Regions from separate parts of the Streptomyces sp. NPDC043726 genome, predicted to be linked through region 1. Evidence: riboswitches for the same ligand, from Rfam matches in the RefSeq annotation. Region 1 holds a riboswitch; each other region holds the start of a gene.

Region 1 (5,763 bases):
GACCGTCATGTGGGCGAGCTGTTGGGCGGCCGTCCAGTACATCGTGGAGAAGGGGGGCTCGGCGATCACATGGCCGTTGAGGGACACCGAGATCCGCAGGTCGTAGCCGCCGGGCTCCTCCGCCGCGTCGTCCAGGTAGGGCAGCAGTTCGTGCGTGCGCTCCGGCGGCGCCACGCGGGCCTCGTCCAGGGCGTCCAGCGGGGTGATCCACGCCGACACCGAGGTGGCGAAGGACTTGCCGAGGAACGGGCCGAGCGGGACGTACTCCCAGGCCTGGACGTCACGCGCGGACCAGTCGTTGAGCAGGCAGAGCCCGAAGACGTGCTCCCGGAAGTCACCGAGGGCGACCGGGCTGCCCATCGCCGAGGGCACGCCCACCACGAAGCCGACCTCCGCCTCGATGTCCAGGCGGACGGACGGGCCGAAGACGGGGGCCGCGTCGGCCGGGGCCTTGCGCTGGCCGGAGGGCCGTACGACATCCGTGCCGGAGACGACGACCGTGCCGGAGCGGCCGTGGTAGCCGATCGGGAGGTGCTTCCAGTTCGGGGTGAGGGAGTCCGCCGCATCGGGGCGGAACATCTGGCCGACGTTCCGGGCGTGGTTCTCGGAGGCGTAGAAGTCGACGTAGTCCGCGACCTCGAAGGGGAGGTGCAGGGTCACCGAGGACAGCGGGTGGAACAGCGGCTCGATCGTCTCCCGGTGCGACGGCACCGTGACCCAGGCCGTCAGCGCCCGGCGCACGTCCGACCAGGCGGTGCGGCCGGCGGCCAGCAGCGGGTTGAGCGTGGGCCGGTCGAGCAGGGAGGCGTACGGGGAACCCAGCGCCCGCGCCGCCGCCCCCGCGTCGAGGACGTGGTCGCCGAGCCGTACACCGACCCGGCGCGCTCCGTCCTCACCGGGGACGGAGAAGACACCGTACGGAAGGTTGTGCGGGCCGAAGGGGTCGCCCTCGGGGAGATCGAAGGGGGGCATGGGTGCTGCCTCACTCTCGTGCGTGCCACGGGTCCGTGTCGTCGCCGGACACGTTACGTGTGGGGCACCCCTCTTGGGCAGTGCCGAAGGACCGAGATGATCAGTGGTCGAAGGCGCCCTGCGCCCGCTGCCAGGCCAGGAAGCCCTCGATCAGCTCCGGCGGGTTGGCCGCCTCGGTGGCCTCGACCTCCCAGCCGGGGGAGTACATGTCGAACACCACGATGGGCAGCGGACGGCCCAGGACCGCCTCGATACGGCCGCTCTCGTGGAGGTGGCGGGCCAGGCCGATGCAGGCGTCGGCGAAGTGGAGTCCGAGCAGCTCGCGCTTGGCGTCGCGCTCGTCGTCCCCCGCGTCCTCCTCCCGCCCCTCGTCCTCGGCGCCCTCCGCACCCTCGGCGCCCTCCGCACCCTCCGCGCCCTCGTCGTCCTCCCGCTCCTCGAACCACAGGCCGAGCCGCCTGATCTCGTCCTCGTACAGCGGGCCGCCGACGGGATCCTGCGGCGCGCTGCCCAGCGTCTCGAAGCCGTCCAGGAGCCAACAGGCGTAGTTCCAGCGGGCCTCGCCGGGGTCGTCCGGGCTCCGTTCCCGCTCGTACTGGGACTCCGTGTTGTAGCCGATGGCGACGTACGGGCGGCGATCGTCGTCGTCGACCCGCCAGATACGGAAGGAGAGGGCGTAGATCTCAGGTCTCAGCCGCTCGGGGAAGCGCTCGAGGACGCCCGCCGCGGCCTCCCGGAGATATGCCGAGAATGTTCCGCCCTGACCGGTCATGCCGCTCGCCCCCGTCCGTCACAGCAGTGCCCTCATTTCACCAGATGCGGTTGATGTCAAGGGAGTTGGAGGGGGCGCGCGGGGCTGTGGTGGACGCCGGGGTCGTCCGGTTCGCGCTGAGTCGCCGGGGCGTCCTGTCCGTATTCTCTGATCATGGCCGCACCCATCGCATATTCACTCATCGCCACCGACCTGGACGGAACGCTGCTCCGAGGCGACGACACGCTCTCGGACCGGTCGCTCGCCGCGCTCGCGCGGGTGGCGGAGTCCGGCGCCCGGCACCTGGTGGTGACCGGGAGGCCGGCGCCCAGGGTGCGGCCGCTCCTCGACATCCTCGGCAGTGAGGGGCTCGCGGTGTGCGGGCAGGGCGCGCAGGTGTACGACGCCGGCGCGGACCGTCTGCTGTGGTCGGTCACCCTGGACCGGGAGTTGGCCGAGACCGCGCTCGGCAAGATCGAGGCCGAGGTGGGGCAGGTGTACGCGGCCGTCGACCAGGACGGCGTCGACGGGCTCACGCTGATCGAGCCCGGCTACCTGATGCCGCACCCCACCCTGCCCGCGGTGCGGGTCGGGCGGCGCGACGACCTCTGGTGCGAGCCGATCAGCAAAGTGCTGCTGCGCCATCCCGACCTGTCCGACGACCAGTTGGCGGCGACGGCCCGCTCGGTGGTCGGTTCGCTGGCGACCGTCACCATGTCGGGACCGGGGACCGTCGAACTTCAGCCATGCGGCATCACCAAGGCGACCGGCCTCGCGCTGGCCGCCGACCACCTCGGCCTCGGCCCGGAGCGGACGATCGCCTTCGGGGACATGCCCAACGACATCCCGATGTTCGACTGGGCGGCGCACGGCGTCGCGATGGCCAACGCCCACCCCGAACTCAAGGCGGTCGCCGACGAGATCACCCTGTCGAACGAGGACGACGGCATCGCCGTCGTCCTCGAAAGACTCTTCCGATAGCCCGGACGGCCGCTTGGACGGTGGCCCGGAGAAGGCTCAGTACGCGCCGAAGACGTTGTCGATCGAGCCGTACCGCTGGGCCGCGTAGTTGCAGGCGGCGGTGATGTTCGCGACCGGGTCGTAGGGGTCGTACGAGGTGCCCGCCACGTGGTACGCCTGGAAGGTCGGGTCGATCACCTGGAGCAGGCCCTTGGACGGGGTGCCGGCGGCGGCGTTGGAGTCCCAGTTGTTGATCGCGTACTGGTTGCCCGAGGACTCCCGCATGATGTTGCGGTAGATGCCGTCGTAGCTGCCGGGGATCCCGTTCTGCGCCATGACCTGGAGGGACGCGCGGATCCAGCCGTCGAGGTTGTTGGTGTACCCGAGCGAGGTGGCGGTGGTGACGGTCGAGGTGGCGGCCGAGGCGTTGGTCGCGCCGATGAGCGGGAGCGCGAGTACGGCGGCTCCGGTGCCGAGGACGGCGAGCTTGCGGGCGATACGGCGGGGGCGGCGCGGCTGAGCGGCAGCGGACATGACGAAGTTCCTCTCCGGCGCCTGCGAGGTGAGCTGTCGGGTTCGGGCGGGAGCTGCCCGGCCGCGCACCACGAAGTGGCACACGACTTCACCCCGAGCCGTACCGGTACGTCCGAAGACGTCCGGCCCGGCGACTTACCTGGGTCCCCCGCTCCTGCCGTACGAAGATCTCGGTGGAGTCGGACGGCGGCAGGATGAGGCGTCCGCCCGACAGGCCGGGAACGTATGCGAGAGCACATGTCCGAAACAAGTGGCGGATTCACATATCGCGGGATTTGATCTTTGCCCAAGGGGTGTGCGGAGGTGGCGCCTTTGCGGGTGCCAAGGTTCAACTCGCAAGCAATGGCGGTGTATCGGGGTGAGTCTGTGGGATCCCTGTGCGTCTCTCCGCGTGAGTCAACTCACGCCGAGCGCAAGACGTGCCAAAACGGGCAATCAATCCAATAGGGCCTTATCAACCGGCCGTTCGCGGGATCCGCTTCTCCCACGTCCGGTGGAACACCACCTCGCCGCCCTCCCGGCAGATCACCTCGTTCGTGGCGACGAAGTCCTCCGCGTCGCAGGCGATCTCCGAACGGGTTTGCACGAAGGTGTCCCACGTCAGTTCCGGGCGGTGCAGCCGGATCGACCAGTCCGAGCGGGCGCGGGCGGAGAGCGGGTCCGATTCCTGGATCGTGTACGTCTCCAGCGCGTCCTCGGTGAACTCCAGGCCATCGGGGTACAGGCGTGTGCCGCCGTAGCGCGGATCGACGTCCAGGCGCCACTCGCCCTTGGCCACGTCACGGACGACGAGCCGCTCGGGCGGCGGCTCGTCCAGGGTGACGGGGTGGCTCACGCCCAGCGGCTCGGCCTGCTCCGGCTCCTCGAAGGTGATCCCGGCGTCGGTCTCGGAAGTGATCTCGGAGCCGCCCTTGCCGACAGCGGCGGAAGCGGCCTCACGCGCGCGTACCGGCAGTTCCAGGAAGCTCCCCGCCGGATCCAGGGTGAAGCCCGCCGCGGACTCCGGCTGGGGCCAGACCCAGGGCCAGTACGCCGACGACACCGCGAGCCGGATGCGATGACCGGCCGGGAAGGCGTGGCCGATGCCGTTCAGCTCGAACGAGACGTCCTGCGTGGCGCCCGGTTCCCACGGCACCGCCCGGTCGCGGCCGTGCCGCGCGGCGAGGTTCAGCACACCCCGCGTGACGAGCGTCGAGGAGCCGTCGGGGGCGACGTCGCAGACCCGGGCGACGACCTGCCCGCGCGGCACCTCCGAGGTCAGCCGCAGCCGCACCCTCGGCCGCCCCAGCACCCAGGTCTCCTCGCCCACCGCGAACTCGAAGCAGGCCGAGCGGCCGTCCTCCTCCCGCTGGTCCGGTGGCAGATCGGCGTCGTTCCCGAGGGGGAGGAAGCGGCCGGCGTCCACCCCGGTGTGCATGGGCGACCGTACGAGCACGGGGGAGCCCTGGAGGGCGTACGTCATGTGTGTGACGTTCGGGGAGGGCCAGGCCGGCTCGCCGACCCAGCGGCCGGGCAGGGCGTCGTAGACCGTGGCGGGCGGGTGGGAGTCGCTGACGTAGGCGCGCAGGAGGGGTTCCGGGAGGGTCCCCCGGCCCTTCAGCCAGTGGTCCCACCAGCGCAGGGTCTCCTGGAGGAAGCCGATCGCCGGGCCCGGCGGCCGGCCGCGGTCGGGGTACTGGTGGGACCAGGGGCCGATCAGGCCGCGGACACGTTCGGCGGGCAGGTGTTCGACCAGCCGGAGCACGGTGTCGCGGTACGGGTCGTGCCAGCCGCCCACCGCGAGGACGGCGGCGTCGATGGCGCCGTAGTCCTCGCGGACGCTGCCGTGGCGCCAGTAGTCGTCCCGCGTCTGGTGGGCCAGCCAGGTGTGCAGGAGCGGTTCGACGGCCCCCAGGCGCCTCAGCCACAGGTCCCGCCAGGCGTCGCCGACGTAGCGCGGATCGGGTGGGCGGGAGGCGAGGGCGAGCATGGTCGCCGACCGGGCGTGCATGTCGACCGCGAGGACGGAACCTCCGGTGTAGTGCACGTCGTTGTCATAGCGATCGTCGGTGGAGCAGACCGTGACGATCGCCTTGAGCGGCTCGGGCGCGAGGGCCGCGATCCGGAGGGAGCTGAAGCCACCCCAGGAGATGCCGAACATGCCGACCTTGCCGTCGCACCAGGGCTGGGCCGCCAGCCAGTGCACCACCTCCACCCCGTCGGCCAGCTCCGTCGCCGAGTACTCGTCCGTCGGCAGCCCCTCGCTGTTGCCGTGCCCGCGGACGTCCACCCGGACGGAGGCGTAGCCGTGACCGGCGTACCAGGGGTGGCGCTGGAAGTCGCGCGGCGCCGTCCGGTCTGTAAGCCGGTGGGGGAGGTACTCGAGGAGCGCCGGGACGGGCTCGTCGGTGAGCGGGCGCCACACCCGCGCGTAGAGCAGGGTTCCGTCCGCGAGCGGGATACGGAGGTCCTCGTGGGTCGTCTCGTAGGGGAACGACGTACGGATGTGCGGGCTCATCGCGGGAACCCTGGTGTTCGGGCCGGGTCGCCGCCGGGTGGGACATCGA
Region 2 (5,763 bases), on a different contig from region 1:
GAGGAACGGCAGGCCGAGGGCGAGCAGGGCGACGGCGAGGGTGGCGGTGGTGCGGGGCAGCGGTGCGGACATACGGTGCCGGCCTTCCGGACGTCGGGGCGGTTCGCGCCCATCCCAGCACCGGGGCCCGCACGCGCGCGTGCACCACTCCCCCGCCGTCACCTCACTGGTCGAGCCCCCCGCGCGCCGGGTCGACGGTGCTCAGACCGCCGCCTCGATCCGCATCTTGATGTCGCCCGGCGACAGGGCGCCCTTGGCCGTCACGTGGTCGCCCGAGGACTCCCCGCGCAGACGGCGTCCGATCCACGGCACCAGGTACTCACGCGCCCAGTGCACGTCGTCCCGCCGGACCTCGAAGGTGCCGCGCGGCGGCAGCGGGGGCCACGGCTGGTCCGGGTCGGCCGGCACCTCGAGGCCGAGCACCTGGCCGGCGCGCAGCGCCACGCGTGTGTGCCCCTCCGGCGAGAGGTGCAGCCGGTCGCCGTCCCAGGCGCGCCGGTCCTGCACGGTTTTCAGGGACCACAGGTCGAGCACCGGGCAGCCGTACCGGTCGGCGATGGCCCGCACATGCAGGTTGTACGTCGCGATCTTGCCGCGCAGATGCCTCAGCACGGGCACACCGCGGGTGTCGAAGCCGGTGGTCACCATGACGGTGCCGACCGCTTCGGTGAGCCGGGCGACGGCCCGCTCGAAACGCTCGGCGACCTCGTCGGGGTCGGTGCCGGGCCGGATGATGTCGTTGCCGCCGGCGCAGAACGAGACCAGGTCCGGGGCGAGTTCCAGGGCACGCGGAAGCTGGTCCGCCACGATCTGGTCCAGCAGTTTGCCGCGCACCGCCAGGTTCGTGTAGCCGAAGTCGCCCTCGGGCCGACGGTCCGCGAGGAGCACCGCGAACCGGTCGGCCCAGCCGACGAACGCCCCGTCGGGGCCGGGATCGCCGACGCCCTCGGTGAAGCTGTCCCCCACCGCCACGTACGACCCGATCACCGCTCTTTTGTCACTCTTCGAATCGTCTGCCACATCGGCTCATGATTCACCTTCGAATGTGACCTACGCGACCGTAGGCAGGGGTTGACGGTCGGTGAGATAAGCCACTCCTAAAGCCTTCGCCAACTCCGGAATAGACCCCGGATCATGGCTGTTGAGGCCGCAACCGCCACACCCGGAAGTCCGTGATCAGGAAGTGGCTCCAGACGGTCCGGAACGCGAAGTGCCCACCGGTGTACGGCTCCGGGTCGACGTAGTCGAAGACGAGCCGCCCGTTGTTCCACCACTGGACCGTCGAGCCGTCGGAGACGATCCGGACCCGGTTCGGCTCGTTCGGCACCAGCAGCGGCTCGGTGTAGTCGTGGAGCAGCGGACGGACCCCGGCGCGACCGACGTACCGCCGCATCCGCGTGGTGGTGTTGTAGTTGGCGCCGTAGCCGACGTAGTACGTCGTCAGGTGGTCGTACTCGTCGAGCGCACCGCCGCGTGCGACGCCGAAGAGGTCGTCCGGGGAGCGGACGTCGGTGGCGTTCCAGAAGTTGTTGAGGTCGGAGACCCGGTCGTTGGCACCGCCCCGCGCGACCGGGGTGGCGGTGTACTCGAGGAGGTACGGCCCTGCGAGCCGCTCCTTGAACCAGACCGTGGCGCCGCTCGGCACGTCGATCTCCAGCACACCGCGGGAGGCGGCGACGGTGCCGCCGTCCTGGAGTTCGGCGACCCACCGCCCGAGGCCGTGGCGGAAGTCGTCGCGGGCGAGGAGGCGACGGTGGGCGGGTGTGGCACTCGCGGGCGCCGAGAGGACGGTGAGGGCCGCCGCACCGGCCGCCAGGGCGCCGAAGGATCTCCGGGTGATCGTCATGGAAAGCGCTTACCCCATTGACCCTCGGGGAAAGCGCGCACCACCGGGGGAAGCGCGCGACACCACCGAAGGCCGGACCCGGGGATCGGGGGTCCGGCCTTCGGTGGCGTGTCAGGCAGGTTGTCCTGGAGGAGCCTCCGTCAGAGGGAGACGCCCTGGGCGCGGAGGTAGGCGACCGGGTCGACGTCCGAGCCGTAGTCCGGCGTGGTGCGGATCTCGAAGTGCAGGTGCGGTCCGGTCGAGTTGCCGGTGGTGCCGGAGAGGCCGACCTGCTGGCCCGCCGTCACGGACTGACCGCTGGAGACGGACAGCGAGGACAGGTGGGCGTACTGGGCGTAGTGGCCATCGGCGAGCTGGATGACGACCTGGTTGCCGTACGCGCCGGCCCAGCCGGCCGAGACGACGGTGCCCGCGCCCACGGCCTTCAGCGAGGTGCCGGTCGGGACGACGAAGTCGACGCCGGTGTGGTAGCCGCTGGACCACATGCTGCCCGCGACCTTGTAGGCGGTGCCGACACCGGCGCCGGAGACCGGAGCGGTGAAGCCGCTCGCGGAGGACTGGGCGGCCTGCGTGGTCGTGGTCGCCTTGGACTCGGCGGCCTGCGAAGCCTCCGAGGACTGCGACGACTTGGCGGAGTCCGACGAGGACTTGGCGGAGTCCGAGGAGGACTCGGCCGAGGACTGGGTGGAGGACTTCGCGGCCGGCTTCTCGGCGGTGGCCGTCGAGGCGGCCTTCTTGCCGATCGACAGCTTCAGACCCGGGTGGATCAGCGACGGGTCGGCGCCGACGGCGGCACGGTTGTCCTGGTAGAGCTTCTCCCAGCCACCGCTGACATTCTGCTCGTCGGCGATCTTCGAGAGGTAGTCCCCGGACCGCACCGTGTACGTCTTCGCACCGGTCGTCTTCTTCGCGGTGGCCTTCTTCTCGGCCGCCTTCTTGTCTGCCGCCTGAACCGACTGAACGGCCTTTTCCGAAACGGACTGCGACGGGGCCGCGTGGGCGCCGGTGGCCCCCAGAAGCGGGAGGGCGAGCGCGGCGCCACCGGTTCCGGCGACGGCGATCGTGCGGGTGAAACGCAGGGTCTTGGGACGGCGGTGCTTACCCTTCGCGGGCATGGCGAATTCCTCTCCGGCGCCTACGAGGTGAGCTGTCGGGTGCGGACTGGAGATGTCCGGCCGCGCGCTGGGCACGACTTGACCCCAAGCCTGTTCCGGAGACCGGACCAGGCGGTGGTGCCTGTGGGTCCCCCGCTCCTGCCGTGCACGGGTGAGTGTGCGGATTCCGAGCGGCGGCAGGATTCGGCATCCGCTCGGATGGGTGGGAACGTAAGCGACCAAGACGCAAAGGGACAAGCAGAAGGTTCCGCCCGAACCCATCCCTCTTGATCCCTTGTGGGAATTCGCCGTCACTTTCCGTGCATTAGGAGGCGTCCGGTTCCCGCAAATGCCCTTGAAAAGCACGTGAATTACGTGGACATGACGGGCGACGCACCGTCACGGATATGACCCTGCTCACGTGACGTTGCTCCAGAGTCCTTTATTCCAGAGCGAGTTGGAATGAAGGCTGCAATTCGGACAGAAGGGCCAGAAGTGGCGCAGTCGGAGAAGTGCCGCATCACGATTGCCGCGTAAACCGGCGGTGAATGAGCAGGGTTTCAGCGTTGTTCGCCCGTTTTGCCGTATTCACTGGCCGACCAGGGTCCATGTCGTATCGTCGGACCGTGCCCGCAGACGTGCAGAGTCGGCGGCATCCGGTGGGAGGAGCCCAAGTGACGCAGCAGGTCCCGTCGACCGAGCCCGAGCTGGCCGGAGTGCGCAACTTCCGCGATGTCGGCGGACTGCCGACGGTGGACGGCCGCCGGGTGCGCCAGGGCGTGCTGTTCCGCAGCGGCCATCTCGCGCACGCGACCGACCAGGACGCTGCGTTCCTCGGCTCCCTCGGCCTGCACACGATCTTCGACTTCCGCAACACCGCGGACCAGAAGCTGGAGGGCCCCGACGTCGAGCTCGCGGGGGTGCGCAATGTGAACCTGCCGCTGTCCGACCCGGCGGACGGCGCCGAGTTCTGGAAGATGGTCCGCGACGGCGACATCGAGCAGCTGCGGGAGATCCTGGACGACGGCAAGGCCGCGAACCGGATGATCGAGTCGTACCGCACCATCATCAAGGAGCGCACGGCCGAGCACTCCCAGGTGCTGCACTCCCTCGCCGAGGACAGCGTCCCGGCCCTGATGCACTGCGCGGCGGGCAAGGACCGGGCCGGTCTGTCGATCGCGGTGACCCTGCTGGCGCTGGGCGTCGAGCGCGAGGCGATCATCGCCGACTACCTGGAGTCGAACGCCAAGCACCGCCGCTACAAGGTGCAGCGCAGCAGCAGCTACACCCCCGAGATCATGGAGCTGCTCAGCCCGCTCTTCGACGCGCGCGCCGAATATCTGACGGCGGCCTTCGAGACCATCGAGGAGACCTGGGGCGACGTCGACACCTACCTGGAGCAGGGGCTGCGGATCACCCCCGAGGTCCGGGAGCGCCTGCGGGACCGCCTGCTCGACTGAGCCGTACGGCTACTGCTTCGCCCCCAGCTCGAAGAGCAGGTAGATGAACGCGGCGAAGACATGCCCCACCGCGATGTAGATGATCAGGCGGACCCACAGGGCGCGCGGGAACTTCTCTTCCATGTCGGTCATGGCGTCTCTCCGGTCGGTGAGGGGAGGGGTCCCAGGCACAGCGTGGCCGTGGGGCTCTGCAGCAGGGTGTGGACGAACAGGAGCTCGACCCCGCCCTCGTCCAGGGCGGCGATCCGGTGCGGGGTGAGCGAGTCGAAGTGGGCGCTGTCACCCGGTGCGAGCCGGTGCGTGGTGTCCCCGAGGCGCAGCCGCAGCCGCCCGCCGAGGACGTAGAGCCACTCCTCGCCTGGGTGCACCCGCACGATGTCGCCCTGGGAGCCGAAGGGGACGTGCAGGCGCAGCGCCTGCATCCCCCGGCCGGGCGCGCCGGCCTGCCAATACGTCCAGCCGCCGGCCTCGGTCGGTTCCATGTCGGCGGCGCGCACGACGGCGTCCCGGTCGGCGACCGTCTCGCCGAGCAGTTCCGAGACGGTCGTACCGTAGATACGGGCGAGCGAGAGCAGCATCGGCAGTGAGGGCTGGCGCTGCCCGGTCTCCAGTCGGGAGAGATGGGCGGGCGAGAGCCCGGCGGCGCGGGCGGCGGCCTCCAGGGTGAGGGAGGCCTGGCGCCGCAGGGCACGCAGCTGCGGCGCCACCTCGGGCAGGTCGTCGGCCGGCCCGGTCTCGGGAGAGCTCATGCTCTCCATTCAGCCGCGGATTTGCCTCTACGACAAATTTCTTGCCCCAGAGGCAAATCTCGGTGACGACCTCATCGAGGGCCCGGCCGCGCCCCTCAGCGGTTGGCGACCGCCTGCTTCACCAGCGTCTTGCCGAAGTCCCACATCAGCCCGCCACCGCTGTGCGCGTCGTCCATCACCTCGGTGAAGGCGTCCACGAACCGCTCCACCTCCCGCTCACCGACGATCAGCGGCGGGATCAGCTTGATCACCTCCAGATGATCGCCCGAGACCTGGGTGAGGATCCGGTGCCGCTGGAGCAGCGGTACGACGACCATCTGCGCGAACAGCCCCTTGCGGGCCGTCTGGAGCATGGTCCACCGGCCGCGCAGCCGCAGCGAGGAGGGCCGGCCGAACTCGATGCCGATCATCAGGCCCCGGCCGCGTACGTCGGCGAGCAGCTCGTACTTGTCGACCAGGGCGGCGAGCCGCGACTTCAGCAGCTCGCCCGTGGCGCGGGCGCCCGCCACGATCTGCTCGTTCTCCATGACGGCGAGCACGGCGAGCCCCGCCGCCATGGCCTGCGCGTTGGACCCGAAGCTCGCGGAGTGCACGAGCACCCGGTCCATGGACGA
Region 3 (5,763 bases), on a different contig from region 1:
TGCTTGAAGGCCTCGACGTCCGCGTCGGTCGGCTCGGTGCGGGGAGTGGTGGGCGGGGGCGTTTCCATAAGGGCCTTAACAGTCTTTCGTCTTCGTTTGTCGGTCGGCGGCGAGTACCGGTCGGCGGCGGCTACCGGTCGGCGGCGTCGGACTTGTCGACCCCGTCCCACACGTTCGCGTACCAGGGCCGGTCGGCCGCGCCGAGGTCGGTGCGCGCCTGCTTCGCCGCGTCGGGATCGATCACCACGAAGCCGGTCTCCCCCGGCATCACGTAGTGCAGCCGCTCCCGGATCCGCTGCTCGGCGTACGCGTCGTCCTTCCAGCGTGCCTTGAGATCGCGCAGTTCCTCCACCCGCTCCCGGGCCTGCTGCTGCTGCCGTTCCAGATCGGCGATCTCGGCGCGCTGGGCGACGTACTGCCTTATCGGATAGGCGAGGGCGACGACCAGGGTGCAGACGACGAGGGCGAGCAGGGCCGCGCGGCCGGTGAGCCGGGAGCGACGGGCCTGCCGCTTGGTCTGGGAGCGGTAGACACGGGCCGCCGTCTGCTCACCCAGCAACCGGATCCTGGTCGCGGTGGAGAAACGGTCCCGGTCCTTGACGGCCATCTCTCACTCCCGTTCACACACGCGCGTACGTCCCCGCACACGGTACGGGACCGAGTACGGGGACGTACGTACGACTGGCTACGCCGGGAGAGGTCAGCCCTTGAAGCGCGGGAAGGCGCTGCGGCCGGCGTACACCGCGGCGTCATCGAGGATCTCCTCGATGCGCAGCAGCTGGTTGTACTTGGCGACGCGGTCCGAGCGGGCCGGGGCACCGGTCTTGATCTGGCCGCAGTTCACGGCGACGGCGAGGTCGGCGATGGTGACGTCCTCGGTCTCACCGGAGCGGTGGGACATCATGCACTTGAAGCCGTTGCGCTGGGCCATCTCGACGGCGTCCAGGGTCTCGGTCAGCGAGCCGATCTGGTTGACCTTGACGAGCAGGGCGTTGGCGGAGCCCTCCTCGATGCCGCGGGCGAGGCGCTCGGGGTTGGTGACGAAGAGGTCGTCGCCGACGATCTGGACCTTGTCGCCCAGCTTCTCGGTGATGGTGTTCCAGCCGGCCCAGTCGTCCTCGAACAGCGGGTCCTCGATGGAGACGAGCGGGTACGCCTCGACGAGCTCGGCGTAGTACTCCGTCATCTCGGCGGCGGAGCGGTCCTTGCCCTCGAAGGTGTAGACGCCGTCCTTGTAGAACTCGGAGGCGGCGACGTCGAGGGCGAGGGCGATCTGCTCGCCGGGGGTGTAACCGGCCTCCTTGATGGCCTCGATGATGAGGTCGAGGGCGGCGCGGTTGGACTCCAGGTTCGGGGCGAAGCCGCCCTCGTCGCCGAGACCGGTGGACAGGCCCTTGGTCTTCAGCACCTTCTTGAGGGTGTGGTAGACCTCGGCGCCCCAGCGCAGCGCCTCGGAGAAGGACTCCGCGCCGATCGGGGCGATCATGAACTCCTGGATGTCCACGTTGGAGTCGGCGTGCGAGCCGCCGTTCAGGATGTTCATCATCGGCACCGGCAGCAGGTGCGCGTTCGGGCCGCCCAGGTAGCGGAAGAGCGGGAGGTCGCTGGCCTCGGAGGCGGCGTGGGCGACGGCGAGCGAGACGCCGAGGATGGCGTTGGCGCCGAGCGAGCCCTTGTTGTCGGTGGCGTCCAGGTCGAACATCGCCTGGTCGATCAGGCGCTGCTCGGTGGCGTCGTAGCCGACGAGCTCCGGGCCGATCTGCTCGATCACGGCGAGGACGGCCTTCTCGACGCCCTTGCCGAGGTAGCGGTTGGGGTCGCCGTCACGGAGCTCGATGGCCTCGAAGGCACCGGTGGAGGCACCGGACGGAACGGCGGCACGACCCGTGCTGCCGTCGTCGAGGCCGACCTCGACCTCGACCGTGGGGTTGCCTCGGGAGTCCAGGATTTCCCGGGCTACGACGACGTCGATGGACGGCACGAGCATCTCCTTCATGGGATGTGACGCTGGAAGTGCGGGGCACGTGAGCCTTGCGACTAGAGCCTAACCGCCTGAGGGACATCGGCCAGCCGACCGACCGTCCCGTGGACAAGGACAGACGGTACCCATTGTTTCTCGCCGGAACAAAGGATCCGTGAACTACGGGAGAAGAACTGCTCGTAGAAGGACCGCTCACAGAAGAAACCCCGCCCCGGTGCGTACGGGGGAACACGCACCGGGGCGGGGAGCCCGTGGGGACGGGGGTGACCCTCACGAGGCCTCCAGTATGGAGGACCCGGATAGGAGGGCCCTGTGGTTCGGCTACGGGATTACTTGAGGTGCAGCTGCTGACCGGGGTAGATCAGGTCGGCGTCCTCAACGATGTCCTTGTTGAGCTGGTAGAGCTTCTCCCAGCCGCCCTTGACGTCGTGCTCCTCGGCGATGGTGCTGAGGGTGTCGCCCTTGGTGACCTTGTACTCGCCGTCGCCCTTCTTGACCTTCTTGCCGGTCGGGGTGGTGACGGTCTTCTTGGCGGCCGGGCGCTCGGCGGAACGGGAGGCGGGCTGCTCGGTCTCACGCGGCGCCGGGGTGCTGCTCTCGGTGCTCTCGGTGCCCTCGGAGGAGCCGGAGGTGCTGGAGCCGCCGTTGTACGCGGCGCTCGACAGGCCGACGCCGCAGTGCGGCCAGGCACCCTTGCCCTGGCCCGCGAGAACCTTCTCGGCGATCTCGATCTGCTGCGCCTTGGAGGCCTGGTCGGCGGTGGAGGCGTAGGCCGTACCGCCGTACGCGGCCCAGGTGGAGGCCGAGAACTGCAGGCCGCCGTAGTAGCCGTTGCCGGTGTTGATGGACCAGTTGCCGCCGGACTCGCACTGGGCGACGGCGTCCCACTCGGAGGCGGTGGCGGCGGAGGCGTTGCCGGCCGCCATCAGCGGGGCGGCGACGGCGGCGCCGGTCACACCGGCGATGGCGATGGCGCGAGTGGCCTTGGACGGACGACGGTGCTTGCCCTTGCCGGAAAACAGCATGGATCGATCCCCTCACCGACGCCTGCGAGGTGAGCTGTCGGGTTCGGGCCGGTTGAGTTGCCCGGCCGTACACCTTTCGGCGTACGGCTCCACCCCAAGCCGCTCCGGTCAACCGACCGGCGCGGCGCTTACCTTGGGTCCCCCGCTCCTGCCTACGGCGCATGACGCGACGACTGTTCCCGTACGGCCACCGGCAGGATTCGGCGTGCGGCAGTCGGGGCCCGCTGCTTGCGAGCGGTCATGACCGTAGACAGGCGATCCGCGGAATTTCAAAGACGATCAGGGCTTCTGAGACTCATCCCACACTTTCGCCAAAGCGGACATTCGGCGCGAAGCGTGACGCGAACTGGCCCTGGTTTTCGACCGGTTAGTCCGCTACTTCAAGGGTCTGACCGGGAGTGATACGGCTGGGGTCGGGGCCGATGGCCGACTCGTTGGCGGCATAGAGCCCGCGCCATCCGCCGCTGAGGTCAAGGGAGTCGGCGATGCTCGCGAGGGTGTCGCCGGCGCGCACGACGTACGACCCGTCCGCCCCGCTCTCGTCCGCGGGCTTGCCGCGATGACGGCCGGCGCCGGTGTCGACGAGGACGGAATCGCTCCCGACCCAGAGGATGTTGTCCGAGTTGTCCAGCCCGGAGATGCCCGTGAACAGACCGTCGGCCTCGCGCGAGGGGTCACTCTCGGACGAGCCGGACGAGCCGGACGAGCCGGACGTCCCGGACGAGCCGGATGATTCGGACGAGCCCTTCGATCCCTTGGACGCGGAAGCCTCCGCGGATTCGGTTGACTTGTCCGACTTCTTCGGATTTGCCGACTCGGACGAGCCCGTCGACTCCGGCGAGCCGCTCGACGCTTCGGGCGACGCGGAGGCGCCGGGGTCCGTCTCGGAGTCGGAGTCGGCGTCCGAGTCGGCCGCGGACTCGGAGGCATCACCGCCGAGGGAGTCCAGCAGGCCGGACGAACCGGACGAGCTGGATGAGTCGGATGATTCAGACGAGTCGGGCGAATCCGCCTCTTCCTCGACGCCCGTGTCGACGCCGACCGAACCGGACTTGGGGTCCAGACCGGAGAGCGGGCCACAGGTGGGCCAGGCGGCGAGCCCCTGGTCGGCGAGGATGCGCTCGGCGACGGCTATCTGCTGGGAACGGCTGGCCTGGTCCGCGCTGTCGGCGTACGTCGTACCGCCGTACCGCTCCCAGTTCTCCTGGGTGACCTGAAGGCCGCCGTAGTAGCCGTTGCCGCTGTCCTCGCTCCAGGAGCCGCCGCTCTCGCATTCCGCGACCCTGTCCCACGTGTTGCCCTCGGCGGCGCTGGCGCCCGAGGCGCCGAGCAGCGGGATGGCGATGGCGGAGCCGGTCACTCCGGCCGCGACGATGAGAGCCGGAGCCTGGCGGGGGCGACGGTGACGACCGTTCCCGGAGAGCATGCGGGTGCCTTTCGAAGACAGCGGGGACCGACGCGGCGCCGGTGGGGCGAGGCGTCGCGTTGACGAGTGAACGTATCGGCAGACGATCACTTGTCACAAGTTAATGCCGCACAGATCACGTGAAGATCACGGACTTGAGGGTGTGTCACGTTTGACCTGACGGCACCTCAGGGGGAGGTAGGCGTGCACTCGACCGGAAGGGGGAGTTCCGGCACAGGGGGTGAACTCGGCCAAAGGGGGAGTTCAGGCACGGGGGGTGAACTCGACCAAAGGGCGAATCTCAGTCGGGGGGCGTGAACTCGACCGGGAGGGCGAATCTCAGTCGCGGGGCGTGAACTCGACCGGGAGGGTGCGCAGTCCGCGCATGATGAGGCCGCCGCGCCAGCGCAGGTCGGTGGGATCGGCGGCGAGCCGGAGGTCCGGCAGCCGGGTCAGGAGGGTGGCCAGCGCGGTCTGGCCCTCCAGCCGGGCGAGCGGGGCGCCGAGGCAGTAGTGGATGCCATGGCCGTAGCCGAGGTGCTGGTTGTCGCGCCGGGCCAGGTCGAGGGTGTCGGGCTCGGCGAACCGGGCCGGGTCCCGGTCGGCGGCGGCCAGAACGACCAGCACGGGGTCGCCGGCGGCGATGTCCTGGCCGCCGATGGTGAGCGGCCGCGTGGCGAACCGCCAGGTGGCCAGCTCGACGGGACCGTCGTAGCGGAGAAGCTCCTCCACGCCGGTCTCCAACAGGCCCGTCTCCCCCGCGGCCAGGGACCGCTGGAGCCGGGTGCGCTGCTCGGGGTGGGTGAGCAGGGCGAAGGTGCCGTTGCCGATCAGGTTGACCGTGGTCTCGAAGCCGGCGAAGAGAAGGATGAAGGCCATGGCCGCGGCCTCGTTCTCGGTGAGGTGCTCGCCGTGGTCGGAGGCGCGGATGAGACCGGAGATCAGGTCCTCGCCGGGGGCCGGCTCGGCGGGCAGCGCCTCGCGCTTGCGGTGGATGAGCTCGGCGAGATAGCCGCGCATCTTCTTCACGGACCGCGCGACACCGCCCCGGGGTCCGCCCTGGTGGCGGATCATCATGCCCGCCCAGTCCCGGAAGTCGTCCTGGTCCTCTGGGGGGACGCCGAGCAGGTCGCAGATGGCGTAGATGGGCAGCGGGAAGGCGAACTCGTGGATGAGGTCGGCGGAGCCCCGGTCGGCGAACCGGTCGATGAGACGGTCGGTCAGCTCCTGCACCCGCGGGGCGAACTCGGCGACCCGGCGGGGCGTGAACGCCTTGCTGACCAGGCGGCGCAGCCGGGTGTGGTCCGGCGGGTCGATGTTGAGCAGATGCGTCATCAGCTCGGCCTTGCGCT

What was found. A riboswitch is a leader RNA that binds a small molecule or an ion and turns the genes downstream of it on or off. The one in region 1 is predicted to bind cyclic di-AMP.
Region 2: another riboswitch for cyclic di-AMP. It lies ahead of AC068Z_RS16600 (peptidoglycan DD-metalloendopeptidase family protein); the one in region 1 lies ahead of AC068Z_RS03995 (transglycosylase SLT domain-containing protein).
Region 3: another riboswitch for cyclic di-AMP. It lies ahead of AC068Z_RS12770 (transglycosylase family protein); the one in region 1 lies ahead of AC068Z_RS03995 (transglycosylase SLT domain-containing protein).

The regions. Positions count from the first base shown of each region.
Region 1 covers NZ_JBWKCI010000001.1:858,054-863,816, reverse strand. The annotation lists gene fahA (fumarylacetoacetase) at 1-972, opposite strand, end outside; gene AC068Z_RS04005 (hypothetical protein) at 1,073-1,744, opposite strand; gene AC068Z_RS04000 (HAD family hydrolase) at 1,898-2,704, shown strand; gene AC068Z_RS03995 (transglycosylase SLT domain-containing protein) at 2,741-3,217, opposite strand; cyclic di-AMP (ydaO/yuaA leader) riboswitch at 3,221-3,403, opposite strand; gene AC068Z_RS03990 (CocE/NonD family hydrolase) at 3,672-5,714, opposite strand.
Region 2 covers NZ_JBWKCI010000005.1:223,516-229,278, reverse strand. The annotation lists gene AC068Z_RS16615 (SIMPL domain-containing protein) at 1-72, opposite strand, end outside; gene AC068Z_RS16610 (SGNH/GDSL hydrolase family protein) at 202-987, opposite strand; gene AC068Z_RS16605 (DUF6250 domain-containing protein) at 1,133-1,846, opposite strand; gene AC068Z_RS16600 (peptidoglycan DD-metalloendopeptidase family protein) at 1,987-2,961, opposite strand; cyclic di-AMP (ydaO/yuaA leader) riboswitch at 2,966-3,125, opposite strand; gene AC068Z_RS16595 (tyrosine-protein phosphatase) at 3,615-4,400, shown strand; gene AC068Z_RS16590 (DUF6126 family protein) at 4,410-4,532, opposite strand; gene AC068Z_RS16585 (helix-turn-helix domain-containing protein) at 4,529-5,149, opposite strand; gene AC068Z_RS16580 (aspartate aminotransferase family protein) at 5,245-5,763, opposite strand, start outside.
Region 3 covers NZ_JBWKCI010000004.1:96,029-101,791, forward strand. The annotation lists gene AC068Z_RS12755 (DUF501 domain-containing protein) at 1-68, opposite strand, end outside; gene AC068Z_RS12760 (FtsB family cell division protein) at 131-607, opposite strand; gene eno (phosphopyruvate hydratase) at 701-1,981, opposite strand; gene AC068Z_RS12770 (transglycosylase family protein) at 2,311-3,006, opposite strand; cyclic di-AMP (ydaO/yuaA leader) riboswitch at 3,011-3,176, opposite strand; gene AC068Z_RS12775 (LysM peptidoglycan-binding domain-containing protein) at 3,374-4,366, opposite strand; gene AC068Z_RS12780 (cytochrome P450 family protein) at 4,751-5,763, opposite strand, start outside.